3 regions of the Pseudomonas sp. NPDC089996 genome follow, and region 2 is predicted to be linked to each of the others. Evidence: predicted binding sites of a transcription regulator. Region 2 holds the regulator's gene; each other region holds the start of a gene.
The links. The regulator sigma-54, encoded in region 2, starts transcription at its own class of promoters, with help from an activator protein. The targets are predictions, from matches to a motif close to ANTGGCATNNANNTTGCTNT.

Region 1 (10,049 bases), on a different contig from region 2:
CATCGCCGGGGCTGCTTTGCAGCCCTTTCGCGACACAAGGCCGCTCCTACAAGGAACTGCGTAATCCTGTAGGAGCGGCCTTGTGTCGCGAAAGGGCCGCAAGGCGGCCCCCTCAAAAACCATCAGGTCATCTGGATGATGGTCTGCATGATGGTGCTTTCGGTGGAGATGGTCTTGGCGTTGGCCTGGTAGTTGCTCTGGGCCTTGATCAGCTCGACCAACTCTTGGGTCAGGTTGACGTTCGAGTTTTCCAGCGCGTTCGATTCAACGCTGCCCAGGGTACCGGTCTTCGGCGAGTCGATGCCCGGAATGCCCGAGGAATAGGTCTCGGTCCAGCGCGTGCCGCCAACCTGTTGCAGCCCTTGTTCGTTGGCGAAGCTGGCCAGAGCCACCTGGCCGATGGCGCGCGACTGCTGGTTGCTGAAGCTGGCGAACATCACGCCGGTGGAGTCGATCGACAGGCTCGACAGGATACCGGTGGCATAGCCATCCTGGGACTGCGACATGCGCGCGGTCTCGGTGTTGTACGAGGTGGTGCTGTTCATCGACAGCTTCATGCCATCGGCGCTCTCCGCCGAGCCGTTGGAAGCCCAGTTGCCTGCAGCATCCTTGGCCGCCGGGACCCAACCCTTGAGGGTGAAGGTATTGTTGGTCACCGCCCATTCGGCGTTGGCCGGAGCACCCGCCGGAATGCTGGCCGGGTCGGTGGCCATGGACGCCACGCTACCGTCGGAATTGAAGGTCATGGTCGCTTCCAGCGGCGCAGCGGACGTCGGGTCCATCGGGTTGCGACCGTCTACCAGGGTGTACATGGTCCACTGGTTCGTACCGGTCTTGCGGTAGAACTGCTCCATGGTGTGCTCGTTGCCCTGGCTGTCGTACACCTTGGTCGGGAAGGACTTGGTGTAGGTGGTGTCATCCGTAGGGTCGAAGGTCGGGCCCGCAGGCGTAGCGCTCGGCAGCGGAATGATGGTCGCTTCGGAATTGAGGTTGATGCCCTGGTCGATCAGGGTGGTGGCCTTCGGCGCCAGCGACGAGGTATCGATCTTCAGGTCGGTCAGCACGCCGCGCTTGATGTTGCCGTTCTCGTCGGCAGCGTAGCCCTGCAGGCGCAGGCCGTCCGAGGTGACCACGTAGTTGTCCTTGTCGTTCTGGAAGGCGCCGGCGCGGGTGTACACGCGCGCGCCGTTGTCCGACAGGACGAAGAAGCCCTGGCCCTGGATGCCCATGTCCAGCACGTTGCCGGTGTTGTTGACGTCACCCTGGCTGAACTGCTGGGAAATGGCCGCCAGGCGCACACCGTTGCCGACCTGGTTCTTGCCCACGCCCAGGCGGTTGGCGCCGGCGTACACGTCGGCGAACTCGGCACGCGAGGATTTGAAACCGGTGGTGTTGACGTTGGCAATGTTGTTGCCGGTAACGTCCAGCTGCTTGTTGGCTGCGTACAGACCGCTAAGGCCGATATTGAAAGACATGCTGTTGCTCCTTTTTGCCGTTCTGTCGGCCTTAGATACCGATGGTTTGTACGTCGGACAGGGAAACCTTGCCCACACCTGCCAGGTTCAGCACCATCTCGCCGGTGGTGTTGAAGCTGACGCTGGTGACCTTGGCGGGCAGCAACGTGTTCATCTGCACCGCTTGGCCATCCACCGTGGTGGTGGCAGTGAAGGTGTAGGTGCCCGGGTCGACCTTCGCGCCGCTGTTGTTGGTGCCGTCCCAGATGAAATCGCCATAACCGGCTTTCTGCTCACCCAGTTCGATGGTCTTGACGGTGTTGCCATCCTTGTCGGTGATGGTGACCTTGGCTTCGCTGATGGCCTCGGGCACCACGAACTGCGCATTGAAGCTCTCAGCGGTATCGACGATGGCCTGGTCGTTCTGCACGATCACCGAACGGCCTACCAGGGAGGATGCCTGCAGCGCCTGCGACGAAGCCATGGCGCTGGTGATGGAACTGACCGACTCGTTCAGCGAAGTGATGCCCTCAAGGCTGCTGAACTGCGCCAGCTGGGCAACGAACTCGCTGTTGTCCTGCGGGTCGAGCGGGTTCTGGTTCTGCATCTGGGTAACCAGCAACTGCAGGAACGCATCCTTGCCCAGGGCCTGACCGCCGGTGGCGGAGCTGGTCGTGGAGGTTTTCTTGTCGGTGCTGGTGACACCGGACGCCGCGATCACGTCGTTGAGGTTTACACCGCTGGTGCTATCGACTGCCATGGTCTGGATTCCTTATCACTGACCCAGGGTCAGCACTTTCTGCATCATGTTCTTGGCGGTGTTCATCAGCTCGGCGTTGGTCTGGAACGCACGGCTGGCGGAGATCATGTCAGCCATTTCCTCGACCACGTTGACGTTCGGGTAGTAGACGTAGCCGTCTTTGTTCGCCGCCGGGTGATTGGGCTCGTAGCGCGCTTCCAGGTTGCTCTGGTCTTCGACGATACCCTTGACCTGCACACCCTGCCCTGCCTGCCCCTGGTCCTCGAACAGCGACTGGCTGACGCCGCCCTGCGCGTCCTGGAACGTGGTGGCGAACACCGGGTGACGCGCACGGTAAGTCTGGTCGATGCTCGACGACACGGTCTCGGCGTTGGCGATGTTCGAGGCAACGGTATTGAGGCGAGTGTTCTGCGCGCTCATGCCACTGCCGGCGATGTTGAAAACACTGGAAATGGACATGGATTACTCTCCGCGCAGGGCTGAAACCAGCCCTTTGAATTTACTGTTGAGCAAGGTGAAGCTGGCCTGGAAGCCGATGGCGTTTTCCGTGTAGTTCGATTGCTCGATCTGGGCGTCCACGGTGTTCTGGTCGATCGACGGCTGGGTCGGCGTGCGGTACTGCAGCGCGTCGTCAGCCATCGCCAGGCCTTCGGCCTCGATGTGGCGGCTGTTGGTGCGGTCCATGGCGAAGCGCCCGCCGCTTTGCTGCTTCTGGCTCTCGGCGGCGAGCACCGAAGAGAAGTCCATGTCACGCGCCTTGTAGTTGGGCGTGTCGGCGTTGGCGATGTTGTTGGCCAGCACTTCGGCGCGCTGGGCGCGGAAGCCCAGTGCCTTTTCGTGAATGCCAAGCGCCTTGTCGAAACTGATGCTCATGTCGGGGAAACCTCGAAGGTTGGCCGGAATTTCGTTGGCCAAGCCACAGCAAGGGCTGTGCCAAGTTTCGCAAAGCCCACGATTGTTGGGCTGCAGGCGGTTCTTCGGGGTGCGGGATGCCAGAAAAGCGGCAAAGTGCTTCCGCCTGGAGAAGGCAAAGCGGCAATTGCCGGGCGGCGAAAGCGGCAAAACAAAAAATTGACGGAGCCTGCTGCGGCAAACTTTAGGAAAGCTCCTACAGCCATCTCGGAATTTTCCTGGTCGTGTTTGTGATGAGATTTTCCCTGCACACAATTGTCAGGGAGACACCTCATGTTTCTGAGTCATCTGATACCGTCATGGCACGAAATCGAGTCACGCATTACCGACCAGATGGGCTATCAGGGAGGCGCTCATTTCCGTACCTACTACAACGAAGCGGCGCCCTCGCTTGCGCTCACCTTGCGCCGCGTGCGGGCAGTCCAGTTCGCCTTCGATCAAGCCGAATGGCAGGCCGCACACACGCTGCGCCAACGCTTTGCCGACCTGGAAATCTCCAGCATCATCGCCGAGTTGCTGATTACCGTCAGGCAGATGGCGATGATTGTCGTTGGCAGCACCCTCACCGGCGGTGCCATCGGTGCAGGGATTGGCGCTTTTGGCGCAGGAGCCGGCGCGATCCCTTTTGCTGGCGCCGGCGCGGCCATGGGCCTCAAGGTCAGTGGCTGGATCCTCGGCGTGCTGGGCCTATCGTCCATTGCCGAGTTTTTCATCGACGGTTTGCCGCGTATCGGTGAGTACTACATCGACGGTATCCGCAGCGCCTGGGAGGGAACGCGTGGCGAGGAGGGTTTGACCGCGTTCAGCCAGGACGACCCCAATGCGATATCGCGGGCCGCTCATTCGATAGCCCTTGGCCATGTGGAGGTCGTGGTGCTGTTGCTGGGTGCGATTGTCTCGCACCTGACCCGCGGGCGCGGTGATGCACGGGTGCTGGCCCAGGAAATGGCAGCCAGCAATAAAGGAGCACGGCTTGGGCAGTGGATGCTCAAGCATGAGGAGGACCTGAAGAAGCGGCCGGACTTACAGGCCCCAGAACGGCGTCAGGGAGCGGTAGCCGGGCGAAATTCAGAGGCGCCGAATAGCCATAAGGATGACAAGAGGCCGACGAAAAGCCACCCTGGCGTCATGGCATTGCATCATGTTGAATGCTTTAAAACAGGCACATTGCCGGAGCATAAGACAGGGGAATTCAAGCGACAGCTTAACGGTCAAGAGGATGGGCTCAACTGGATGACGATTGAGGAGTTCTTGGAGAGCGTTACGTCCCCGAACAAACGAAACCCCGGAATTGCCAAAAAAGCCAGGGTCCATTATGAGGACGACATCCGAAACAGTATCGCTCAAGAGCTCCGAAAAACACTCGACCCCTTAGAAGCTGAACTGGCCGCAATCGAAAAAGCCAAAAACCGGATGTCCGTGTTAGCTGCGCTGCACAACCCTGACCTCATAGCAGGCGGCAAGGATATAATCTCGGATTTCGGCGACCGCCAGGTTAACTCTGTGATAGGACCACAATGGAAAACGAAACTACCAAACCTAAAAAGGGCAGCCGAGAAGGTCCCAGCAGAACTTCGAAGCACAACACGCATGAACACGAAACTACATAAGTGCTAAGAGGGCTTCCATGATGGATAAAGTTTTTGCCAGGTTCATCGAAATTTTTGGACCCGCCATCGACCGCAGAGAGGTGCCTCCGTCAAGCCTCGAACGTTACAAAGACAAGCTCCCCCCCAAGCTTCTGGAGTACTGGGCCGAGCATGGCTGGGGAGGATACGGGGAAGGCATTATTTGGTTAGTCAACCCTCAGGACTACGAAGCTGTCGTATCGTCGTGGATAGAGAACACACCACTCCATTCGCAAGATTCATATCACCTCATCGCCAGAAGCGCGTTTGGTGACCTCTACCTGTGGGGCGAGAAAACCGGGGCATCACTGACAATATCAAGCGTTAGCTCACAGTACGTATTCCATAAAAACAATTTCACAAAGGCAGAACTAGATGCGGAGCTTCAGGGCTTTATCCTTTCAAGACGAGTGGCGTCGAACGATTTCAACGATTTATTCAAGCCTGCCCAAAAAAAACTAGGCAGCCTTAAGCACGACGAAATGTATGGATTTTTCCCAGCACTGATGTTGGGCGGTTCTGACTCTCTCAAATTCTTGAAAAAGGTCAGTGCAGTTGAGCATTTGATTTTCCTTGCTCAACTCACTGATCTAGAGCCGTACTTTTTCTCGGAAGTACCCACTTGAGAATGTTGTTCAGCAAATCGAGAGCCGCCGCGCGGCGGCTCGACTTGACGGGCACTACAGAACCGCCGGCGTACGCCCGGCACTCCCCTGTCACTTGGCTTGGTAAATAATCCCCGGACTGCACTGCACCATCTGATAATGGTCCGGCAACCCGTTCAGCGCTTCCGAGGCACCGAGGAACAGGTAGCCACCCGGCTTCAGGGTGCTGTGAATCCGCAACAGAATGTCCTTCTTCACCTGCGCCGAGAAGTAGATCAGCACATTGCGGCAGAACACGATGTCGAACTTGCCCAGGCTCGCGTAGCTGTCGAGCAGGTTGAACGAGCGGAACTCGACGCGGCTGCGGATGGCCGGCTTGACCGCCCAACGCCCCGGCGCCTTGGTGTCGAAGTAGCGCTGCAAGCGCTCCTGGGACAGGCCACGGGCGATCGCCAGGCTGTCGTACTCACCGGTCTTGCAGTTGGTCAGCATCGAACCGGACAGGTCGGTGGCGACGATCTGCGCCCCCATCTTCAGCTGGCCCAGGTTGCTGCGTTCGAACTCGTCGATGGCCATCGAGATCGAGTACGGCTCCTGCCCCGACGAGCAGGCCGCCGACCACATGCGCAGGCGCTGGCCGGGGTTGTTCCTGATGAACTCGGGGATGACCTTGTTCTTCAGCACCTCGAACGGGTAGGTATCGCGAAACCACAGGGTCTCGTTGGTGGTCATCGCATCCACCACCTGCTCGCGCAGGCCGCCCCTCGGCTGGGTCTGAATACGCTGCACCAGTTCGCCCAGGCTCTTGATGCCCTGCTGCTCCATCAGCTTGTTGAGACGGCTGGACACCAGGTACTGCTTATTCTCGCCCAGCAGGATGCCACAGGCTTTTTCCAGGAAGACCCTGAACTGTTCGAACTCCAAATTACCCGTAGACACTACTGCCGCCTCTTTTCAATCACTGGTGCCGGGAGCATGCCCCCGGACTGCTTCAATGCGCTGCCTTGATCCGGTCGACCACGCGCTGGGCCAGGTCGTCCGGCTTGAACTTGGCCAGGAAATCATCGGCCCCGACCTTCTTGACCATCGCCTGGTTGAATACCCCGGACAGCGAAGTATGCAGGCAGATGTGCAGTTTTTGCATGCGCGGGTCGCTGCGAATCTCCGCGGTAAGCGTATAGCCGTCCATCTCCGGCATTTCAATGTCGGAGATCATCATCAGGAACTCTTCTTCCGGCTTCTTGCCCTCGTCAACCAGCTTGCGCAGGTAATCCAGGGCCTGACGGCCATCGTTGAGCGCCACCACCTCCACACCGACCGTTTGCAGGCAGCGGCTGACCTGCTTGCGCGCCACCGACGAATCGTCGACGGTCAGCACCCGCAGCATCGTGGCCTTGTCCTGCACCTCGGCATCGATCACACCGGCGGACACCGATTCGGACGACGGCGCCACTTCGGCCAGCACCTTTTCCACGTCAATGATCTCGACCATGCGGTTGTCGACCCGGGTGACGGCGGTCAGGTAATGATCGCGACCGGTGCCCTTGGGTGGTGGATGAATCTCCTCCCAGTTCATGTTGACGATGCGCTCCACCGAATGCACCAGGAAGCCCTGGGTCTTGGTGTTGTACTCGGTGATGATCACGAAACTGTTGCGCGTTTCTTCCTGCAACCCTGGCAGGCCCGTCGCCATCGACAAGTCGAGGATCGGGATGGTCGCCCCGCGAATGTTGGCCACGCCCCGCACGACCGGGTGCGACTTGGGCAGCACGGTCAGCTCCGGGCACTGCAGCACCTCGCGGACCTTGAACACGTTGATGCCATAAAGCTGCGCCCCGTTGAGACGGAACAGCAGCAACTCCAGGCGATTCTGCCCAACCAGCTGCGTGCGCTGGTTGACTGAATCCATTACCCCCGCCATGCCTGACTCCTTATGCTTTCGGCCTTTTTGGTGCTACGTGGTCACCTAGTCGGCACGGGCTTTGCTTTTTTGAGCGCCATGTATATGAAAACGACAAATTTCCGACGACTGACGCAGCTGCTGAGCGGCACGCTCGCCGTGCTGTGCCTGCTGGCACCCGGCGTTCGCACGCTGGCGGATGCGGTTACCTTGCCTGAACAGCTTATCGGTGTCACCCAAGGGTTTCTTGAATTCAGCGTCGAGGACTACCTGGCCACCACCCAGACCCCTGGGCGCTACGAGATCCAGGTCAACTCGCTCGACCCGCGCCTGCGCATGCCACTGTGCAGCCAGCAGCTGGACGCTTCGCTCGAGAGCCCGGCGCAACCGCTGGGCCGGGTTACCGTGAGGGTGCGCTGCGATGGCAGCGCACCGTGGACGGTCTTCGTGCCGGCGACGGTGAAGCTGTTCCGCGAGGTAGTGGTGGTCACCCGCCCGCTCAAACGCGAGAATGTGATCGGCGAAAATGACGTGGCCTTGCGCGAGCGCGACGTCGGCACCCTGACCCAGGGCTTTCTCACCGACCTCGACCAGGCGGTAGGCATGAAGATGCTGCGCCCTACGGTGCTCGACCAGGTACTCACACCGCAGCACCTGGAACAGGCCGAAGTGGTGCGCAAGGGCGACCACGTGGTGATCACCGCGCGCAGTGGATCGTTGGCGGTGCGCATGCCCGGCGAGGCGTTGGCCAAGGGTGGCCAGGGCGAACAGATCCGGGTGCGCAACCTCAATTCGCAGCGGGTGGTCAAGGCCAGGGTCACCGCCCCCGGCCAGGTCGAGGTCGCCATGTAGATTACGCTGGCGGTGTGCAACTGCTTTTCCTAAACTGTGCGGAAACGGGTGTGCGAGCTTGCTGACAGGCGGCTATGCATTTGTGCCTAAAGTTTCTTTCGGGTTGGCCGAAAACAAGGCAAGCGTCCAAATACCCAGAGGTTTCCGATCATGGTCATCGACTTCAGTCGTTTGAATAACTCTCCGTCCATCACGGGCGGCGTTCGTGGCAATGCCACGTCCGGTAACGCCGAGAAAGCCGGCGAAACCCAAGAAGCGCCAAAAAGCGCCAGCGCCAGCGGAGAAGCGGTACACCTCAGTCAAGAGGCCCAGCAGTTGCAAAAGGTCAGCGACAAGCTGCGCGACCAGCCCGTCGTCAACAGTGCCCGCGTGGCGCAGTTGAAGCAGGCGATCGCAGACGGCAGCTACCAGGTCGACGCCGGCCGTGTCGCCAGCAAACTGCTCGATTTCGAAGCCCAGCGCTGACCGTTCGGCGCGCTGACTTCACGGACGCTATGTAAAGCCAAGAGTTAGCCATGCACGACATCACTTTGCTGCAACTGATCGAAGACGACATCGCTCCGACCCAGGAGCTGCTCGAACTCCTCCAACAGGAGTCGATGGCCCTGCACGGTCGCGACATGGCGCCACTGGAGGGCATCCTGGCCCGCAAGCAGTCGCTGATCGTCCTGCTCGAGCAGCAAGGCATGCGTCGCAACAACCTGCTCACCAGCCTTGGCCTCAGCGCCAACCGCGCTGGCGTGCAGGCATTGGCGGCGCAGTCGGACAACGGCGAGTTGATCCTGCAGCAGCTCGATGTGCTGAACCAGTTGATGAACGATTGCCAGAAGGTCAACGAGACCAACGGCAAGATCATTCAGGTGCAGCAACACGTCACGGCCAACCAGATCAGAATCCTCCAGGGCGGTGAAGCACCGTCACTCTACGACAGCCGTGGCACCACCTCTCCACTTGCCAAGCCCCGGGCGCTCAGCCAAGTGTGATTACTTCTATCAAGGCACGGAACATACTGGCAAAATGCCGTTACTTGCGTGTGTCGTTTTTGCCTGGAGATTGAAAACCCGTGTTCAATGAAACCGATGCCCCGCAACCGCCGAAGGTGCTGAACACGCCCTTGGAGATCGCGGCCAACCTGCGCCAGCTACAAGAAAGCCATGATCCATTGATCATCACCTTCCACGAGCGCAGCCAGCGGTTCCAGAGCTACGTGGTGGATGTGGACCGTGACAGCAATACCCTGGCGCTGGACGAAATGATCCCGCGCGATGGCGAAAAATTCATCGAGAACGGCGAACCGTTCCGCGTCGAAGGCTTCCACGACGGCGTGCGCATCGCCTGGGAGTGCGAGCACGCGCTGAAGATCAGCGAAGTCGACGGCCACCGCTGCTACCGCGGTGCCATGCCCGAAGAGATGACCTACCACCAGCGTCGCAACGCCTTCCGTGCAGCGCTGAAACTGTCGCAGCTGGTCGACATCATTCTCGACGGCAGCTACCTCAAGGGTAACGGCGCCATGCGCGGCAAGCTGCTGGACATATCCGCCACCGGCTGCAAGCTGCGCTTCGAAGGCAATGTCGAGGACCGCCTGCAACTGGGCCAGGTGTACGAACGCTTCAAGGCGAGCAACCCGCTGGGCCTGGTGGACACCATGGTCGAGCTGCGCCACCTGCACTATGAAGAGCGGATCAACACCACCTTCGCCGGGGTGCGCTTCCATAACCTCAATGGCCAGGCACAGCGCAAGATCGAGAGTTTCGTCTACCAGCTGCAGCGTGAAGCGCGGCGGTTCGACAAGGACGACTATTGAGTCGCCTGGTAATACCAGAACGCCACCCATCGGGTGGCGTTTTCGTTTGTGTTTCTCCTGTGCCGCCCTCTTCGCGGGCACGCCCGCTCCCACAGGATCGTACCGCTTTTGAACCTGTGCAGTACCTGTGG
Region 2 (10,049 bases):
GGTGGCACCGCCGTGGGTACCGGAATCAATGCCCACCCGCAGTTCGCAGCTGGCTTCGCCCGCCAGTTGAGCGGCCTCACCAAGGTCGAATTCACCCCCGGTCATAACCTGTTCGCCCTGATCGGCTCCCAGGACACTGCCGTGGCCTTGTCTGGCCAACTCAAGACTACCGCCGTGGCGTTGATGAAGATCGCCAACGACCTGCGCTGGATGAACTCGGGCCCGTTGGCCGGCCTGGGCGAAATCGAACTGCAGGGCCTGCAGCCGGGCTCGTCGATCATGCCTGGCAAGGTGAACCCGGTGATCCCGGAAGCCACCGCCATGGTTGCCGCCCAGGTCATCGGCAATGACGCCACCATCGCCGTGGCCGGTCAATCAGGCAACTTCGAGCTGAACGTGATGCTGCCGGTGATCGCACGCAACCTGCTGGAGAGCATTGAGCTGATGGCCAATGTCAGCCGTCTGCTGGCGGACAAGGCCATATCCAGCTTCAAGGTGAATGAGGGCAAGCTCAAGGAGGCCCTGGCGCGCAACCCGATCCTGGTTACCGCACTGAATCCGATCATCGGCTACCTCAAGGCCGCCGAAATCGCCAAGACCGCCTACCAGCAGGGCCGCCCGATCATCGATGTGGCATTGGAGCACACCGACCTGTCGCGTGATCAGCTCGAGGCGCTGCTGGACCCTGAAAAACTCACCGCAGGCGGCATCTGACAAGCCGTAGCGCCCAGAGGGAACAACGCCATGCAGCACTGGAAACGCACCACCGAGACGGCCAACCGCCTGTTCGAACAGGGTGAGCTGGTCGACGCACGGGAACACTACCTGCAAGCCCTGGCCCTGGCCCAGGTGCTGTTCGAGCGCTGGCATGACGTCGACGAAGCGGTGGCCGCGCTGGTCATCGCCCATCACAACCTGGCCGATCTGCACCTGCGCCTGAACCAACCGCACGAGAGTGCCGACTATTTGTGCGCCGCCCATCAGCGTTTGCTTCAGGCCAGCCAGGAGGCGCGCTTGCCGCAGGCGCTGCGTGATGCAGCGCTGCGCCATAGCAGCCGCACCTACACCGAACTGCTGAGTTTCATCGCCGAGTACGGCCAGTACCCGCGCACCGAGCGCCTGCTCAACCGCCACAGCGCCGAGGCCAGCGAACTCGCTGCCCAGGCGGACGTGACGCCTAGAACCCATGCCTACGGAATCCATTGATATGCCGCATACCTTGCCTGCACTGACTTATGCCTACGATGCACTGGAACCGCACATCGATGCGCAAACCATGGAAATCCACCACACCAAGCACCACCAGACCTACGTCAACGGCCTGAATGCGGCTGTCGAAGGCACCGAGTGGGCCGAATGGCCGGTTGAGAAACTGGTTGGCGCGGTCGGCACGTTGCCTGAGAACCTGCGCGGGCCGGTCACCAACCATGGTGGTGGCCACGCCAACCACAGCCTGTTCTGGACCGTCATGTCGCCTCAAGGCGGTGGTCAACCACAAGGCGAGGTGGCTGCGGCCATCGACGCCGAGCTCGGTGGGTTCGAGGCGTTCAAGGAAGCCTTCACCAAGGCTGCGCTGACCCGTTTTGGCAGTGGCTGGGCCTGGCTGAGCGTGACTCCGCAGAAGCGACTGGTGGTGGAAAGCAGTGGTAACCAGGACAGTCCGCTGATGCATGGCAACACGCCGATCCTCGGCCTGGACGTGTGGGAGCACGCCTACTACCTCAAGTATCAGAACCGTCGTCCGGAATACATCGGCGCTTTCTACAACGTAATTGACTGGGCGGATGTGAATCGCCGCTATCACGAAGCCTTGAAGTGAGTCGTACCGGTATGCGCTCTGAGGTGATGTCTGTCAGCAGTGTGCGCCTGTTCCGGCTGGCGCTGGGTACCTTGCTGTTGCTGGCAGGCACTGCGCTGCTGCTGGCCCGTGGCATTGCCTGGCTGGACCTGGAACCGCGGATGCTGCGTGCCCTTGAGGGCGGTGCATTGTGTGCGCTGGGGACGGCCCTGGGTGCGGTACCGGTGCTGGTGATTCGCAACATGCCGGTCGCCCTGGCCGATACCTTGCTGGGGTTCGGGGCAGGGGTGATGCTGGCGGCCACGGCGTTCTCCCTGATCATCCCCGGGCTGGATGCCGCCCAGGCCATTGGTTTCAGCCCTTGGGGCGCCGGTGGCCTGATCAGCTTTGGCCTGATGCTCGGCGCTCTGTGCCTGTTCCTGGTCGACCTCAAGGTTTCCGGTGCTTCGCCGGAAGCATTGGTGGGCTCCGAGAATCAGCCAGTGATCGCCGCGCGGATCTGGTTGTTCGTGATCGCCATAATTGCCCACAACATCCCTGAGGGCATGGCCATCGGTGTGTCAGCCGGGGGCGGCATGGCCGACGCCGACAGCCTTGCGATGGGCATTGCCCTGCAGGATGTTCCCGAAGGGCTGGTGATAGCGCTGGTGCTGGCCGGGGCGGGGATGCCAAGGTTCAAGGCGTTCCTGATCGGCGCCGCCTCTGGCCTGGTCGAGCCACTGGCAGCAGTGATCTGCGCCTGGCTGGTGAACATGGCAGCGTTTCTGTTGCCGGTGGGCCTGGCCTGTGCGGCTGGGGCGATGCTGCTGGTGGTGACCCAGGAGATCATTCCCGAGTCGCGCAGCAATGGGCATCACCGCCTGGCCAGCCTAGGGCTGTGCATCGGCTTCTGCCTGATGATGGTGATGGATACGGCGATGTCGTGATTCGCCGTGAGCCCGGCGCGGTCCCTGTAGGAGCGGCCTTGTGTCGCGAAAGGGCCGCAGAGCGGCCCCGGCGATCTTTGCGCCCATGTCGAAATCCTGGGGCCGCTCTGCGGCCCTTTCGCGACACAAGGCCGCTCCTACAGATTCTGGGCCGTCTTTGGGCTTACTCGCCCTCGTCGAAGAAGTTGTCGATCAGCGCCACCAGCGCTTCCAGGGCGTCGTTATCCTGCTCCCCTTCGGTAAGCAGGTGTACCTGGGTGCCTTTGCCGGCAGCCAGCATCATCACCGCCATGATGCTCTTGCCGTCCACCAGCTTGTCGGGCGCGCGGCCGACGCGGACCTGGCAGGGGTATTTGCCGGCTACACCGACGAACTTGGCGGCCGCCCGGGCATGCAGGCCCAGCTTGTTGATGATGGTGATTTCGCGGGCGGGCATCGTGCGGTGGATCCTGTGGGCTAGAGGTCGCGGTGGCGGACCTGGACGTTCTTCAGGGATTGTTGCAGCAGCTGGCCGAGGCGTTCGGTGATGTAGACCGAGCGGTGGTGGCCCCCTGTGCAGCCAATGGCGATGGTGACATAGGCGCGGTTGCTGGCAGCAAAGCGTGGCAGCCATTTGAGCAAGTAGCTGGAAATGTCGTTGAACATTTCTTCGACATCCGGTTGTGCGGCCAGGTAATCGATGACCGGTTGTTCCAGCCCGGAATGATCGCGCAGTTCCGGCTTCCAGTAGGGGTTGGGCAGGCAGCGTACGTCGAACACCAGGTCAGCATCCACCGGCATACCGCGCTTGAAGCCGAACGACTCGACCAGGAAGGCGGTGCCGGGCTCGGGCTGGTTGAGCAGGCGCAGTTTGATCGAATCGCGCAACTGGTAGAGATTGAGGCTGGTGGTGTCGATCTTCAGGTCGGCCAGGTCGGCGATCGGCCCCAGCAGTTCGCTTTCAACGCGGATCGCTTCGGCCAGCGACCGATTGGCGTTGGTCAGCGGGTGGCGCCGACGGGTTTCCGAGAAACGCTTGAGCAAGGTGTCTTCGTCGGCATCCAGAAACAGCACGTCACATTGGATGTGGCGCCCTCGGGCTTCCCCCAGCAGTTCGGGGAAGCGCGACAGGTGGCTGGGCAGATTGCGCGCATCGATCGATACCGCCACCTTGGGTTGCAGCAGCTCGGTATTGATCAATGCATTTTCCGCCAGCTGCGGCAGCAGCCCGGCGGGCAGATTGTCGATGCAATAGAAACCGTTGTCTTCCAGCACGTCGAGGGCGGTGCTCTTGCCGGAGCCGGACCGGCCGCTGACGATGATCAGGCGCATGTTCAGTGCTCGTTCTGTGCGTCCAGGACAACCTGGAACAGGGCGTCGCTGCTGCCGGCGGCACGCAGGCGATCACGGACCTCCTTGCGATCCAGCATGCTGGCGATCTGGCGTAGCAGTTCAAGATGGGCGTCGGTAGCCGCCTCAGGTACCAGCAGCACGAACAGCAGATCAACCGGGGCGCCATCGATGGCGTCGTAGTCGATCGGCGCATCCAGGTGCAGCAGGGCACTTACCGGGGAGTCGCAACCTTCCAGCCGGCAGTGGGGAATGGCAATGCCATTGCCAAAGCCGGTCGAGCCCAGTTTTTCGCGAGCGATGAGTTTTTCGAAGACGTCTTGCATCGCAAGCTCGGGTACTTGCTCGGCAATCAGGTTGGCGACCTTTTCCAGGGCGCGCTTCTTGCTGCCGCCCGGCACGTTCACAAGGGAACGGCCGGGGGTCAGGATGGTTTCAAGTCGGATCATGGATGAGAGGGATCAGCGGGCGGCTGCACCTTGCAGCAGGCTTTGCTGTTTTTCCTTGTGTTTTTTCAGTTGGCGGTCGAGCTTGTCGGCCAAGGCGTCGATTGCTGCATACATGTCTTCGTGTTCCGCGTTGGCAACCACTTCACCGCCTGGAATCTGCAGGGTCGCCTCGACCTTCTGCTGCAGTTTCTCGACTTTCATGATGACCTGCACGTTGGTGATCTTGTCGAAGTGACTTTCCACGCGGGCGAGCTTTTCAAGCACGTAATCGCGCAGTGGCTGGGTGACTTCTACATGCTGTCCACTGATATTGACTTGCATACAGCTTCTCCTTTGTTGCCCGTGCATAAAGAGGCAGGTATTGCACCTGCCCCACAAACGCTGTGGCACATCCGGGGGCTACATCAGTCGCTTGCGCTCGCTCGACGGTGCGATGCCGAGGGACTCGCGGTACTTGGCGACGGTGCGACGGGCTACCTGGATGCCTTGTGCCTCCAGTAAACCAGCGATCTTGCTGTCACTCAATGGCTTTTTCTGATTTTCCGCTGCAACCAGTTTCTTGATGATCGCGCGGATCGCCGTAGACGAGCATTCTCCGCCTTCGGCGGTACTCACGTGGCTGGAGAAAAAGTATTTCAGTTCGTAGATGCCGCGCGGGGTGTGCATGTATTTCTGCGTGGTCACCCGCGAAATGGTCGACTCATGCATGCCAACCGCTTCCGCGATGTCGTGCAGGACCAACGGCTTCATCGCTTCGTCGCCGTGATCGAGGAAGCCGCGCTGGTGCTCGACAATCTGCGTGGCGACCTTCATCAGTGTTTCGTTGCGGCTTTGCAGGCTCTTGATGAACCAGCGCGCCTCCTGCAACTGGTTGCGCATGAAGGTGTTATCGGCGCTGGTGTCGGCGCGGCGTACGAAGCCGGCGTACTGCGGGTTGACACGCAGGCGCGGGATCGCCTCCTGGTTCAGCTCGACCAGCCAGCGTTCGCTGTCCTTGCGCACGATCACGTCTGGTACCACGTATTCCGGCTCGCTCGACTCGATTTGCGAACCTGGCCGCGGGTTGAGGCTCTGCACCAGCTCGATCACCTGGCGCAGCTCGTCTTCCTTAAGCTTCATGCGGCGCATCAGCTGGCTGTAGTCGCGGCCGCCGAGCAGGTCGATGAAGTCGGTGACCAGGCGCTGTGCTTCGGCCATCCACGGTGTGCTGGCGGGCAGCTGGCGCAATTGCAGCAGCAGGCATTCACCCAGGGTGCGGGCGCCGACGCCGGCGGGTTCGAACTGCTGGATGCGGTGCAGTACCGCTTCGACCTCGTCGAGCTCGATGTCCAGCTCCGGGTCGAAGCCTGCGCAGATTTCTTCGAGGGTGTCTTCCAGGTAGCCCTGGCCGTTGATGCTGTCGATCAGGGTGACGGCGATCAGGCGGTCGGTATCGGACATCGGTGCGAGGTTCAACTGCCACAGCAGATGACTCTGCAGGCTCTCGCCGGCAGATGTGCGGGTGGTGAAGTCCCACTCGTCGTCGTCGTTGCTCGGCAGGCTGCTGGCGCTGGTCTGGTAGATGTCTTCCCAGGCGGTGTCGACTGGCAGCTCGTTGGGGATTCGCTCGCTCCACTCACCGTCTTCCAGGGTTTCGGCACTGCTGGTGCTTTCCTGGAAGCTGTTGTCCTGGACTTCGGCGACCGGCTTGTTTTCGGCGTTGTCCGCCATCGGGTCGCTGTTGTCGAAGTCGTCGCCGTCTTCCTGACGTTCGAGCATCGGATTGGACTCCAGCGCTTCCTGGATTTCCTGCTGGAGGTCCAGGGTAGAGAGCTGAAGCAGGCGGATGGCCTGTTGCAACTGCGGTGTCATCGTCAGTTGCTGGCCCATTTTTAGGACGAGCGATGGTTTCATGGCTGGGGCTTAATACCTTGTTCGCCGGCGCGCATGCGCCATCCACTACACGAGGGCGCCGGAGCGCCAATTTCAAGCAAGTTTTATGCCTTAAATTGTAGCGTTTGCCTAGAGTGCTGTAACAACTTAAGCCCCGACAGGGCGTGAAAGCCAGCACTCCCGGCAGGTTACAGGGTCAGAGTCGGAACTCGTGGCCCAGGTAGACCTCCTTGACCAGGTCGTTGGCCAGAATGGTCTCGGCGTCACCTTCGGCGATCAGTTGACCGTCATTGACAATGTAGGCTGTCTCGCAGATATCCAGGGTTTCACGGACGTTGTGGTCGGTAATCAGTACACCGATACCCTTGGCCTTGAGGTGGTGGATGATCTGCTTGATGTCGCCCACGGAGATCGGATCGACACCGGCAAAGGGTTCGTCCAGCAGGATGAACTTGGGTGCGGTGGCCAGGGCGCGGGCAATTTCGACCCGGCGGCGCTCGCCACCGGAAAGGCTCATGCCGAGGTTGTCGCGAATGTGGCTGATGTGGAACTCCTGCAGCAGGCTTTCCAGCTCTTTGCGCCGGCCTTCGCGGTCGATGTCCTTGCGGGTCTCGAGAATGGCCATGATGTTGTCGGCCACCGACAGCTTGCGGAAGATCGAGGCTTCCTGCGGCAGGTAGCCGATGCCGGCGCGGGCGCGGCCGTGCATGGGCTGGTGGCTGACATCGAGGTTATCGATCAGCACGCGCCCCTGGTCGGCCTGGACCAGGCCGACGATCATGTAGAAGCAGGTGGTCTTGCCGGCGCCGTTGGGGCCGAGCAGGCCGACGATCTGCCCGCTGTCGATCGACAGGCTGACATCGCGCACGACTTGCCGCCCCTTGTAGCTCTTGGCCAGGTGCTGGGCTTTGAGGGTTGCCATTTACTCGGCCTTCTTCTTCGGCTGGATCACCATGTCGATGCGCTGACGTGGCTGAGTCACGTTGCCACCACGACCGGCGGTCGCAACCTGGGTCTTGGTGTTGTAGACGATCTTCTCGCCTTCGGTGGTGTTGCCTTCGTTCTCGACCTTGGCGCGGTCGGTGAGGATCACCGTGTCTTTTTGCGCCTGGTACTGAATGGTCACCGCCCAGCCTTTCATCTTGTCGGGCTTGTCCGTGCTCTGCTGCTGCTCGAAGTAGGCCAGGTTGCCCACCGAAGTCACCACGTCGATGTCGCCGTTGGCGGCACGGGTCATGGTCACGGTGTTGCCTTTGATCATCATCGAGCCCTGGGTGATGATCACATCGCCGGTATAGGTGGCCACGCCTTGCTTGTCGTCCAGGTGCGCGTTGTCGGCCTGGATGCGGATAGGCTGGTCACGGTCGGTCGGCAGGGCGAAGGCGCTCGCGCTTCCCAGTGCTGCTGCGCTCAGGCTGAGCAAAAGGGGGAGGGTTTTAACGAGCCTCATACTGTCCTCTTACGTTAGAGAGCAAGTCGATCTTGCTTTCTTTCAAATACGCTTTCATTCCCTTGCCTGTGGTTGTACCACCGGCGCCGTCGATTCTAACGGCTTGCTCGGTCTGCGCATATTGCTTCTGCGGGAATACGGTCATGCGCGAACTGGTGATGATGGTGTCGCGCTGTTTTTCGTCGGTGCGGGCGACCCGCACCTGGTCGATCAGTTCGACTTCGGTGCCGTCAGGGTTGACCTCGGCGCGCACGCTCTGCACGTGCCAGGGGTACTGAGTGCCCCGGTACAGGTGCAGGTCGGGCGTGGTCACCAGTGTGACCTCGCTGGCCTTGAGGTGTTCGACCTTGTCGGCAGTCATTTCATACTGCAGTTTGCCGTCGGGCAGGAACTGCACGCTGTGGGCGTTGATCGCATAGTAGTCGATGGCGCTTTCGTCGACTTGTGCCTGCGGCGCTTCGAGGAAGCGCTCGGGGCTGACATTCCAGTAGCCAACCGCCGCCAGCAGGGCGGCGATGACCACCAGCAGCGCTATGTTGCGGGCTTTCTTGCTGAACATGGGCAGCCTTAAAGGTAGTTGGCGTTGGCAGCGTCCAGGGTGCCCTGGGCCTGCATGATCAGTTCACAGAACTCGCGAGCGGCGCCTTCGCCGCCGCGTGCCAGGGTTACACCGTGGGCGTGCTGGCGCACAAACGGTGCGGCGTTGGCCACGGCAATGCCCAGGCCTACCCGGCGAATCACCGGCAGGTCAGGCAAATCGTCGCCCAGATAGGCAACCTGTTCATAGCTTAGGCCCAGTTCGGCGAGCAGGCCGTCGAGTACAACCAATTTGTCCTCGCGCCCCTGAAAGAGATGGGGAATGCCGAGGTTCCTCGCCCGGCGCTCTACCACCGGGGTCTTGCGCCCGCTGATGATCGCCGTGGTCACCCCGCTGGCCATGAGCATCTTTATACCCTGGCCGTCCAGGGTGTTGAAGGTCTTGAATTCGCTGCCATCTTCGAGGAAGTACAGGCGGCCATCAGTGAGTACGCCGTCGACATCGAAAACGGCCAGTTTGATCGCCTTGCCACGTTGCATGAAGTCTTGAGTCATCGGTTCGCTCTCCTTACATCACGCCGGCGCGCAGCAGGTCGTGCATGTTCAGGGCGCCGCTCGGGCGGTCGTCCTTGTCCACGACCACCAGCGCGCTGATCTTGTGGTCCTCCATGATCTTCAGGGCCTCGGCGGCGAGCATCTCGGCGCGTGCGGTCTTGCCGTGCACCGTCATCACCTGGTCGATCAGGGTGGTGTGCACGTCGATGTTGCGGTCCAGGCTGCGGCGCAGGTCACCGTCGGTGAAGATCCCGGCCAGCTTGCCGTCGGCTTCCACGATCACGGTCATGCCCAAACCTTTACGGGACATTTCGAGTAGTGCGTCCTTGAGCAGCGTGCCCCGTTGCACTTGCGGCAGCTCGTCGCCCGCGTGCATGACATTCTCGACCTTGAGCAGCAGGCGGCGGCCCAGCGCACCGCCCGGGTGCGAGAACGCGAAGTCTTCGGCGGTGAAACCGCGCGCCTCGAGCAGGGCGATAGCCAGCGCGTCACCCAGAACCAGTGCTGCCGTGGTGGAGGAGGTCGGGGCCAGGTTCAGTGGGCAGGCTTCCTGGGAGACGCTGGCATCGAGATTGACCTCGGCGGCCTGGGCCAGTGGCGAGCCAGGGTTGCCGGTCATGCTGATCATCTGGATGCCAAGGCGCTTGATCAACGGCAGCAGGGTGACAATTTCAGCCGTGCTGCCGGAGTTGGACAGGGCCAGGATGACATCGTCGCGGGTAATCATCCCCATGTCCCCATGGCTGGCTTCCGCTGGGTGCACGAAGAACGCCGGGGTGCCTGTGCTGGCCAGGGTTGCGGCGATCTTGTTGCCGACATGGCCCGATTTGCCCATGCCGACCACAACGACCCGCCCCTTGCTCGCCAGGATCAGTTCGCAGGCCTTGACGAAATTGGCGTCGATGCGGGCCACCAGGGCTTCCACAGCCTCGAGTTCGAGGCGCAGGGTGCGCTGGGCGGATTGGATCAGCTCGCTGGATTGGCTCATGTCGAAAAGCAATGCCTGATTAAAAGGCGGCGATTATAGCCGCAATACAAGAAAGCCTCATCCTTTCGATTGCGCTATCAAATGTCATGCAACCCTGTCGTTGCCCTTAACAACCTGCTTCTCGGCCTTGGGGGCATGCGGTCTG
Region 3 (10,049 bases), on a different contig from region 2:
ACCATTGAAATAACAAACATCAACCAAAAGCCCACGCAACCATACGACACCCACGTATTAAAAATCATCTCTGGAAGTGTAGAGCTCGCTCCTGATATTGGAAGACACAACATTGTGTCTGCCACCCTTGTTGCAGCTTACTGGCCAAACCGAAATATTCCATCCGCGGTCGCAGAAGTTAAAAATCAGGAGGCAAAACAATGAGCCTTCCACATCGCGGACTTGGCTGGAAATATGACCTGCCCTCTCCAGATGACCCTGCTTTTCCGCAATCAATTTCCAATCAATTAGACCCACCCCCAAATCAAGTTAGTCAAAGCCACCTGGAAATCCCCAGACGCATACTGAAGCTCAGGGGATACTGGATCGCCATCGGGCCAATTTTAATTTTACTGGCCACCTTGGAAACAGTATTCGAACTATTTTATGACTTCAGCGGAACACCTGAACTCAATATCGCTCTTGCGAGCGTAACATTGACCCTATTCATAGCCTCGATTTTCCTAGTCACTCCCTACATTCGTTTTGAGTTAGAACTTCCACGCGACCAGCCAATTCGTTTCAATAGGCACCGCCGAAAAGTCTATTTCTACCAGTATCGAATGGATCGATATCGCCCATTCGGCCGTAAGAACTGGGGAGTTAAACCCGTTGCCTACGACTGGGAGAATCTAACTGCCGAGGTTTATCGATTTTATGCGCCCATGGGTTATGGCGGCATAAAGGAAGAAGTCCGAATTTCTGTGAGCAAGCCCGGAGCCGACGAGATAATTGATCGTTTTTTCTTTACCGACGATATCAAAAAAGGCGAACAGTATTGGAATATAGCAAGGCTGTTCATGCACCAAGGTTCAGAAGCTCTCCCCAGCTTCATCAACCCACCCTGGGACTGGAACGAGGGCATTCACTCCAACCCTTTTGATCAACTTGCCCCCAAAGTCCAATGGCCAGCCGAAATGGACCTGGAGTCCCGCACCGCCCCCGCCCCAGGAGAACGACCATGAAACCTGTAGTGCTCGTCGGCCACTCCCACACCTGCCCGATCCACGGAAAAAGCGTCGTGGAAACCGGCAGTCCCAACTACACCTTCAACGGCAAGGCCGTGGCCAGGGTCTGTGACCGGACTAGTTGCGGGGCAGTAATCGTCAGCGGCTCTACGGCCTACCAGATCGGAGGCAAGGCCGTGGCTCGCCAGGGTGATCGTACCGACCATGGTGGGTATCTGGAGGAAGGCGATGCTAGCTGGCTACTTGAATGATCTGCCTGGCCACACATAAAGGGGGCCGCGCCGCGGCCCTCTCGCGACACAAGGCCGCTCCTACAACGGGACGCGATTTCCTGTAGGAGCGGCCTTGTGTCGCGAAAGGGGCGCAAAGCGCCCCCAGCGATTTATCAGGCCACCGCCAGCTCCACCGTCCCGCCATTCAACCGCACCGGCCACACCCGCAACCGCTGCCCGGCATCCTCCAGGCACGCCCCGCTCTGCAGGCTGAAGTGCTGCTTGTACAAGGGCGCCGCCACCACCAGTTCCCCCTGCAAGCTACCCACCAGCCCACGCCCGATGATGTTGGCCCCGGACCGCGGGTCGCGGTTGTCCAGCGCATACAGGCTCTGCTCCAGCCCGGGCAGGTAGAACAACGCCACCTGCGCCCCGTCATGCCACACGACCACGCCGGAATCGGCCACCAGGTCATCGGCCTGGCACACCGCCTGCCAGTTCACTTGGGTTTTCACAGCAGCATTGGACAGGTTCATCAGACAGCCTCCTCGACGGTTGGGATCAGGTGCAGTGGTGCAGCCGGCCGGCGTTGTTCGCGTTCGCGCACGAAGTGCACGTCCGGGTCGGCGCGCCGGTCGTTGACGAAGGTGCGGAAGCGCTTGAGCTTCTCGGGGTCGTTGAGGGCGTTGGCCCACTCGCATTCATACTGGTCGACCACATGCTGCATCTGCGCCTCCAGCTCGGCCGCCAGGCCCAGGCTGTCGTCGAGGATCACCTGCTTGAGGTAGTCCAGTCCGCCTTCCAGGCTTTCGCGCCAGACCGAGGTGCGCTGCAGCTTGTCGGCCGTGCGGATGTAGAACATCAATACGCGGTCGATCAGGCGCACCAGGGTGTCGTCGTCCAGGTCGGTGGCGAACAGCTCGGCGTGGCGCGGGCGCATGCCGCCGTTGCCGCAGACGTACAGGTTCCAGCCCTTGTCGGTAGCGATCACGCCAATGTCCTTGCTCTGCGCCTCGGCGCACTCGCGAGTGCAGCCGGAGACGGCGAACTTGAGCTTGTGCGGGCTGCGCAGGCCCTTGTAGCGGTCTTCAAGGCGCAGGGCCATGCCGACGCTGTCCTGCACGCCATAACGGCACCAAGTGCTGCCCACGCACGACTTCACGGTACGGGTCGACTTGCCGTAGGCGTGGCCGGTCTCGAAGCCGGCTTCGATCAGCTCGCCCCAGATCAGCGGCAGTTCGTGCAGCTGGGCGCCGAACAGGTCGATGCGCTGGCCGCCGGTGATCTTGGTGTAGAGGTCGTATTTTTTTGCCACCTGGCCGATCACGATCAGCTTGTCCGGGGTGATCTCGCCGCCCGGGATGCGCGGCACCACCGAGTAGGTGCCGTTCTTCTGCATGTTGGCCATGAAGGTGTCGTTGGTGTCCTGCAGCGGCACCAGCGCCGGGTCCATGATCGGCTGGTTCCAGCACGAGGCGAGGATCGAGCCCACCGCCGGCTTGCAGATGTCGCAACCGACATGGCCCTTGCCGTGGCGTTCGAGCAGCTCGCTGAAGGTACGGATGCCCTCGACCCGCACCAGCCCGTAGAGCTCCTGGCGGGTGTAGGCGAAGTGTTCGCACAGGCTCTTGTCGACGGTCACGCCGCGGGCCGTGAGCTCATGCTCGAACACCTGCTTGAGCAGTGCCGCGCAACCGCCACAGCCGGTGGCGGCCTTGGTGCAGCCCTTGACCGCAGCGAGATCGCCGCAGCCATTGTCGATGGCCGCACACACCGCGCCCTTGCTGACGTTGTGGCACGAGCAGATGGTCGCGCTGTCGGGCAGCGCGTCGGCGCCGAGTGCAGGAGCACCGCCACTCTGCGGCAGGATCAGCGCTGCCGGATCAGCCGGCAAGGCAATGCCGTTCTGGGCGTACTGCAGCAGGGTGTCGTAGTAGCTGTTATCGCCCACCAGCACCGCACCGAGCACGTGCTTGCCGCTGGCATCCACCACCAGCCGGCGGTAGGCACTGTTGGCCTCGTCGATGAAGCGGTAGCTGCGCGAACCCGGTGTGGCACCGTGGGCATCGCCGATGGAGCCGACATCCACGCCCAGCAGCTTGAGCTTGGTCGACATGTCGGCACCGGTGAATGCGCTGGCGGCTTCGCCCATCAGCAGTGCTGCCAGGTTGCGGGCCATGCTGTAGCCCGGGGCGACCAGGCCGAACACGCTGCCGTTCCACGAGGCGCATTCGCCGATGGCGAAGATGCGCGGGTCGCTGCTGCGGCAATGGTTGTCGATCACCACGCCACCGCGTGCGGCGATCTCCAGGCCGCAGGCACGGCCCAGGGCGTCTTGCGGGCGGATGCCGGCAGAGAACACGATCAGGTCGGTTTCCAGGTGGTCGCCGCCGTCGAAGTTCATGCGGTAGCGGTAGGCTTCGCCGCCACTGATCGACTGGGTGGCGCGCGACAGGTGCACGCCCACACCCAGCGCTTCGATCTGCGCCTTGAGCGCCGCGCCGCCCTCGCCATCCAGCTGCACCGGCATCAGGCGCGGGGCGAACTCCACCACGTGCGCCTCAAGCCCGAGGGACTTCAACGCATTGGCGGCTTCCAGGCCGAGCAGGCCGCCACCGACCACTACGCCACGGCGCGCCTGGCTGGCAGCGGTGCGAATGGCATCGAGATCATCGAGGGTGCGGTAGACCAGGCGGGCATCGCCGCTGGAGCCTTCGATCGGCGGCACGAACGGATAGGAGCCGGTGGCCAGTACCAGTTGGTCGTAGCCGTAACGCCCCTTGGCAGTCACCACTTCGCAGCGCTCACGGTCGATTTCCAGTACCGCTTCGCCCAGGTGCAGGTGCACGCCGTTGTTGCCGTAATAGTCGTGTCCGCACAGGGCCAAGGTCTCGGCACAGCTGCCGCCGAAATACTCCGACAGGTGCACGCGGTCGTAGGCACGCTGGCGCTCTTCGCCGAACACGTGCAGCTCGAAGCGCTCCAGGGCGCCGCGTTCGACCAGTTGCTCCACGCAATGGTGGCCGACCATGCCGTTGCCGACGATGACCAGTCGCTCTCGTTGCCCGCTCGCTGTTGCCTTCATAAGCCGATCCTCGATCAAAAAAAAAGCGCCTGGAGCCGAAGCTCCAGGCGCCTTTGCCTGTATTCATCACGGTGGGTGGCCCGGGTTGATCGCCGTTGATCAATGGGCTTTGTTGTATCAGGGGTAAAGCAGGGACTGTGCCAAATCTGCTTCATGTGCTGGCCCTATCGCTTGTAGGAGCGGCCTTGTGTCGCGAAAGGGCCGCACAGCGGCCCCCGGTCAACGGTGCTCCCTTTCGCCGGGGCTGCTGCGCAGCCCTTTCGCGACACAAGGCCGCTCCTACAGGTATGAGGCGCAAATGCAAGAATGCACATTTCAAGTGCAGCGCTCCCCAACCTGGAGCACATCAATACACATCACGCCGATACCGCTTGGCCTTGCTCAACGCCTCGACATAGGCATCCGCATCCACGCGCCCATGAACGGCAATCACCTCACGCAACGCCGCGTCCACGTCCTTGGCCATGCGCTGGGCATCACCACAGACATAGAAGTACGCCCCCGCCTCCAGCCACTGCCACAGCTGCGCGCCGTGCTCGAGCATGCGCTGCTGCACATAGACCTTCGCGGCCTGGTCCCGCGAGAACGCCGTGTCCAGGCGCAGATGCCCGCTCGCCTGCCAGGCCTGGAGCTGTTCCTGATAGTAGAAATCGGTGGCCGCATACTGCTCGCCGAAGAACAGCCAATTACTCCCTTTGGCCCCCCGCGCCTCGCGCTCTTCGAGGAAGGCGCGAAATGGTGCGATGCCGGTGCCGGGCCCGACCATGATCACTGGCACGTCGTTGTCCTCGGGCAGGCGAAAGTGCTTCGACACCTGCGGGTAAATTGCCACCTTCAGTGATGCCGCGCGATCGGCGAGGAAGGTAGAGCACACGCCCTTGCGCTCACCATAACGCACAGTAGAAACGGTCAGATGCACCTGCTCCGGGTGAGCCAGCGGGCTGGAGCTGATCGAATACAGGCGCGGCTGGAGCGGCTTGAGCAGGTCGAGCCAAGTGGCCAACGGCAATTGCTGAGGAAACGCCCGCAGGACATCGACCAACTGCCGCCCCCACAACCAGTCCTGCAGCTCGGCCTTGCATTCGGGTTGCAGCAGGCGCTGCAAGTCGGCGGCCTGCGCGCTGAACATCTGCAGTTGCTGTGGGGTGACCTTGGCGATTTCCAGCTGGGTTTCCAGGGCCTCGGCCAGTGACATCGCCGACTGCCCCTTCAACTCCACCCGCACCTGGCCATCGAGGTGCATCAGCACCAGCAGTTCCTCGACCAATGCCGGGCAGTTGCGCGGCCATACACCCAAGGCATCGCCAGCGGCGTAGGTGAAACCGCTGCCAGACAGGTCGAACACCAGCTGACGGGTTTCCTTGCTCGCGCCCGGACCGTTGAGCAGCCGATTGGCAACCAGCGGGGCCGAATACGGCTGCTGCTTGCTGTAGCTCGCCACGGGCGCGGGTTCACTGACCGGTGCAGGTGAGCCCGCACTGCCAAGCTCCGGCAACAGGGCTTCGAGCCAGGCGGCGAAGGCCTCATCGAAATCCGGTTCGCAATCGACCCGTTGCAGCAAGCGGCGCCCACCCAGTTCGGCCAGACGCTGGTCGAGCTTGCGGCCAAAGCCGCAGAACTGGTCGTAGCTGGAGTCCCCCAGCGCCAGCACAGCGTAAGGCAGCTGCGCGTAACAGGTGCCCTGCTCGCCTTGCAGTGCCTGCCAGAACGCCGTGGCACTGTCGGGCGCGTCACCGTCGCCGAAGGTGCTGGTGATCAGCACCACACTGGCGGCACCTTGCAGCTGGCAGGGGCTGACCGCCTCCATGCAGTTGAGCACCACGTCGAGACCGGCGCCGCGCAGGCGCTCGGCACAACGTTCGGCCAGCGCCTCGCCGTTGCCGGTTTGCGAGGCCCACAACACCTGGTGGCGCGGCGCGGCGATGGCGGGCGTGGCGGCTGGCTGCGCGAACAAACCGGCCAGCAGGCCATCGACGAACAGCCGCCGGGATGCGGCCAGCGGCGCGCTGGCCGGCAGGCGGGGCACGCCCTCGGCACGCGCCTGGTCGAGGCCGAGCAGAAAGCCTTGCAGGTAATGACGCTCGTCATCTGCCAGCACTGGCGCTGGCAGGGTATCCAGGCCAAGCAGGCGGGACAGGGTCGCGGTCGGCATGCGGGCAGGCTCCGGGAGGGCGGTGTTGAGTTCAAGGGCATCGATGCGCTCGCCAGCGACCCGCTCCAGGGCTACGGCACAGTGCTTGAAGGCTGGCTGCAGCGACAGCGGGTCGACCGCGTCGCAGGTCACGGCATTGATCGCCAACTGCTCGCCGATCAGGTCGTTCCAGTGGAACGGTGCAAAGCAGTTGCCGGGCATGACCCGGTCACTGATGCGCGCAGGCATCACGGCCTGGCCGCGTCGTGAGCGGATGGCGATCTGGTCCTTGTCGGCGATGCCCAGGCGGGCAGCATCATCGGGGTGGATTTCAACGAAGGGGCCGGGCTCCAGCTTGTTCAGCGCCGACACCTTGCCGGTCTTGGTCAGGGTGTGCCACTGGTGCTGCACCCGGCCGGTGTTGAGCACCAGCGGGTAGTCGGCGTCCGGCAGCTCGGCCGCCGGCAGCCAGGGCCGGGCGAAGAAGCGCGCTTTGCCGCTGGCGGTGGGGAACGCCAGGCCAGGCACATTGCCCTGGGGGTCGCGCAACAGTGTCTGGCTGCTGCCATCGTTCAGGTAGCGCAGCGGGCTGCGGTCATCTTCGCGGCCCGGCGCGCAGGGCCACTGCCTTGGGCTGTGGCGCAGCTGCTCATAACCGATCCCGCGCAAGTCATAGCCGGTGGCCGGGTTCCAGAAACGCCGGATTTCGTCGTATACCGCCTCGGCGTCGGGGTAGTCGAAGGCTTCGGCGTAGCCCATTGCGCAGGCGACCCGGGCGATGATCTCCCAGTCCGCCAGGCTCTGGCCCGGGGCCTGGATCGCCCGGGGCATCAGCGTCAGGTTGCGCTCGCTGTTGATCATCACGCCCTCGCCTTCGGCCCACAGGGCAGCGGGTAGCAGGATATCGGCGTAGCGGTTGGTCTCGGTGTCGAGAAAGGCGTCCTGAGTGATCACCAGCTCGGCCTGGCACAGGCCGTCGATCACCTGCTGGCGGTTGGCGACGCTGGCCACCGGGTTGCTGCAGATGACCCAGCAGGCTTTAACCTCGCCGGCCTTCATCTGCTCGAAAAGTGCGATCGTGCCCTCGCCCCCTTCGCTGCGCAGGCTGCCCGCCTGCAAGCCCCACTGCTGCTCGACGAACGCGCGATCCGTGTCCACCAACGCCGAACGTTGCCCCGGCAGGCCCGGGCCCATGTAGCCCATCTCGCGGCCGCCCATGGCATTGGGCTGGCCGGTCAGCGAAAACGGCCCACTGCCCGGGCGGCAGATGGCGCCGGTGGCCAGGTGCAGGTTGCACAGGGCGTTGCTGTGCCAGGTGCCGTGCACACTCTGGTTGAGGCCCATGGTCCAGCAGCTCATCCACTCCCTCGCCGTGCCGATCCATTCTGCAGCCTGGCGGATGCCGGCTTCGCTCAGGCCGGTGATGGCGGCCACGCGCTCGGGGGTGTAATCGTCGAGAAAAGCCGGCAACTCGCCCCAGCCTTCAGTGTGACGGGCGATGAAGTCGGGATTGGTATGGCCGTTGTGCAGCAGCAGGTGCAGCAGGCCGTTGAGCAGGGCCATGTCAGTGCCGGGGCGCACTTGCAGGAACAGGTCGGCCTTGTCGGCGGTGGCGGTGCGCCGCGGATCGACGACGATGAGTCTGGCACCAGCCTTGACCCGGTCGAGCAGGCGCAAGAACAGGATCGGGTGGCAGTCGGCCATGTTCGCGCCGATCACCAGGAACACGTCGGCGCGTTCGAAATCCTGGTAGCTACCGGGCGGGCCATCGGCGCCAAGCGACAGCTTGTAGCCGCTGCCAGCGCTGGCCATGCACAGCCGCGAATTGGATTCGATATGACGGGTGCGGATGAAGCCTTTGGCCAGTTTGTTGGCCAGGTACTGGGCCTCCAGCGACATCTGCCCGGACACGTACAGCGCCACCGCGTCCGCGCCGTGCTGGTCGATGATGCTGCGCAGGCGCTCGCCGGCCTGGACAATGGCCTGGTCCATGCTGCTGCGTGCCGGCGGCAGGTTGCGCTGCTGGCGCACGTAGGCGTCCTCCATGCGCCCGGCGGCGGTCAGCGGCAGATGCGCGGTAAGGCCCTTGGTGCACAGGCGGCCGAAGTTGCTGGGGTGCTGCTTGTCGCCGCTGATCTTGCTGACCTTGCCATCGGCGACGCTCATGACGATGCCGCAACCGACGCCACAGTAGGGGCAGACGCTGCGGACTTCGCGGGTGGACATGGGCGGTCTCCCCTTTCAGGAACGCAAAAGGCGCCGGCTGCCCGGGCTTGCATGGCAAGCGGGGCAACACGGCGCCTTTGTCGTGAGTTTCTGGGCTGTCGACGTTGATAGCCCTGGATAGCAGTCAAATTGCAATTAGTGGGCCAGCTGTGCCGGCCTCTTCGCGGGCACGCCCGCTCCCACAGGATCACCACGGGTTTGAAGACTGCGCAGTACCTGTGGGAGCGGGCGTGCCCGCGAATGGGCCGGCATAGGCAGCGCACCACGCGGTGGCAAGCGAGTGACCCATGGCGCTATGCTGGGGCAATTTCCAGCAAGAGCTACAGCCCGTATTCCATGTCCAAGGTGATCCTCAAGACCCCCGCCCAACTCGAACTGATGCGCAACGCCGGCCAGCTGTTGGCCAAAGTGTTCGCCGAACTCGACCGTTTCATCTGCCCCGGCGTGACCACGATGCAGATCAACGACCGCGCCGAGGCGTTCATCGTCGAGACTCTCAAGGCCCGCCCGGCCAGCAAGGGCCAGTACGGTTTCCCCTACTCGCTCAACACCTCGGTGGACCATGTGGTCTGCCACGGCATCCCAAAGGCCGATGAAGTATTGAAGGAAGGCTCGATCATCAACGTCGACATCACCCTTGAACAGGGCGGCTACATTGCCGACTCGTCGAAGATGTATTGCATCGGGCCGGTCAGTGAAGACGCGCAGCGGTTGGTCGACACCACGTACGACGCGCTATGGAAAGGCATCGAACAGGTACGCCCCGGGGCGACGCTGGGGGATATCGGCCACGCCATCCAGGCCCATGCCGAAGCGGCTGGCTACAGTGTGGTGCGCGAGTACTGTGGCCATGGCATTGGCCAGCAGATGCACGAAGGGCCCGAAGTGCTGCATTTCGGCCAGCGTGGCATGGGCATGAAGTTACAGCCGGGAATGGTGTTCACCATCGAACCGATGATCAACCAGGGTGGGCGCGGCACGCGGACGCTGAAGGATGGCTGGACGGTGATTACCCGCGACCACGGCTTGTCGGCGCAGTGGGAGCATACGGTCGCAGTGACCGAGGATGGGGTCGAGGTGCTGACGTTGCGGGAGGAGGAGCGTAGTCGCTTGAGTTTGATGTGATCGCTGTGGGAGCGGGTTTACCCGCGAAGGCGGCAGTGGCCCCACATTCGCTTTCGCGGGTGAACCCGCTCCCACAAGGTATTACGCAAGGCGGCAGAAACAAAAAAAGCGACCCTAAGGTCGCTTTTTTTGTGGCTTCCGGGTGTTCAGTGGGCCCTGGAAGCGGAATATGGCGCAGCGGACGGGACTCGAACCCGCGACCCCCGGCGTGACAGGCCGGTATTCTAACCGACTGAACTACCGCTGCGCTATTCAACGAGTGG

Region 1: a site for sigma-54 is predicted at 3,133-3,152, ahead of flgB (flagellar basal body rod protein FlgB). Genes of this name have one in related genera too.
Region 3: a site for sigma-54 is predicted at 4,430-4,449, ahead of nirB (nitrite reductase large subunit NirB). Genes of this name have one in related genera too.

Annotation. Positions count from the first base shown of each region.
Region 1 covers NZ_JBIVGA010000008.1:287,634-297,682, forward strand. The annotation lists gene flgE (flagellar hook protein FlgE) at 123-1,475, opposite strand; gene flgD (flagellar hook assembly protein FlgD) at 1,507-2,214, opposite strand; gene flgC (flagellar basal body rod protein FlgC) at 2,230-2,673, opposite strand; gene flgB (flagellar basal body rod protein FlgB) at 2,677-3,087, opposite strand; gene ACIPW4_RS16735 (DUF6861 domain-containing protein) at 3,400-4,743, shown strand; gene ACIPW4_RS16740 (GAD-like domain-containing protein) at 4,757-5,380, shown strand; gene cheR (protein-glutamate O-methyltransferase CheR) at 5,471-6,298, opposite strand; gene ACIPW4_RS16750 (chemotaxis protein CheV) at 6,351-7,280, opposite strand; gene flgA (flagellar basal body P-ring formation chaperone FlgA) at 7,359-8,111, shown strand; gene flgM (flagellar biosynthesis anti-sigma factor FlgM) at 8,262-8,576, shown strand; gene ACIPW4_RS16765 (flagella synthesis protein FlgN) at 8,627-9,094, shown strand; gene ACIPW4_RS16770 (flagellar brake protein) at 9,175-9,918, shown strand.
Region 2 covers NZ_JBIVGA010000003.1:297,656-307,704, reverse strand. The annotation lists gene ACIPW4_RS06940 (class II fumarate hydratase) at 1-714, shown strand, start outside; gene ACIPW4_RS06935 (hypothetical protein) at 745-1,206, shown strand; gene ACIPW4_RS06930 (superoxide dismutase) at 1,208-1,819, shown strand; gene ACIPW4_RS06925 (ZIP family metal transporter) at 1,831-2,724, shown strand; gene ACIPW4_RS06920 (HPr family phosphocarrier protein) at 2,888-3,160, opposite strand; gene rapZ (RNase adapter RapZ) at 3,181-4,035, opposite strand; gene ptsN (PTS IIA-like nitrogen regulatory protein PtsN) at 4,038-4,502, opposite strand; gene hpf (ribosome hibernation-promoting factor, HPF/YfiA family) at 4,515-4,823, opposite strand; gene ACIPW4_RS06900 (RNA polymerase factor sigma-54) at 4,902-6,395, opposite strand; gene lptB (LPS export ABC transporter ATP-binding protein) at 6,571-7,296, opposite strand; gene lptA (lipopolysaccharide transport periplasmic protein LptA) at 7,297-7,824, opposite strand; gene lptC (LPS export ABC transporter periplasmic protein LptC) at 7,811-8,383, opposite strand; gene ACIPW4_RS06880 (KdsC family phosphatase) at 8,392-8,916, opposite strand; gene ACIPW4_RS06875 (SIS domain-containing protein) at 8,930-9,904, opposite strand.
Region 3 covers NZ_JBIVGA010000018.1:79,579-89,627, reverse strand. The annotation lists gene ACIPW4_RS24380 (T6SS effector BTH_I2691 family protein) at 1-204, shown strand, start outside; gene ACIPW4_RS24375 (DUF6708 domain-containing protein) at 201-1,004, shown strand; gene ACIPW4_RS24370 (PAAR domain-containing protein) at 1,001-1,258, shown strand; gene nirD (nitrite reductase small subunit NirD) at 1,393-1,755, opposite strand; gene nirB (nitrite reductase large subunit NirB) at 1,755-4,304, opposite strand; gene ACIPW4_RS24355 (molybdopterin-dependent oxidoreductase) at 4,651-8,661, opposite strand; gene map (type I methionyl aminopeptidase) at 8,998-9,786, shown strand; tRNA gene ACIPW4_RS24345 (tRNA-Asp) at 9,957-10,033, opposite strand; tRNA gene ACIPW4_RS24340 (tRNA-Val) at 10,047-10,049, opposite strand, start outside.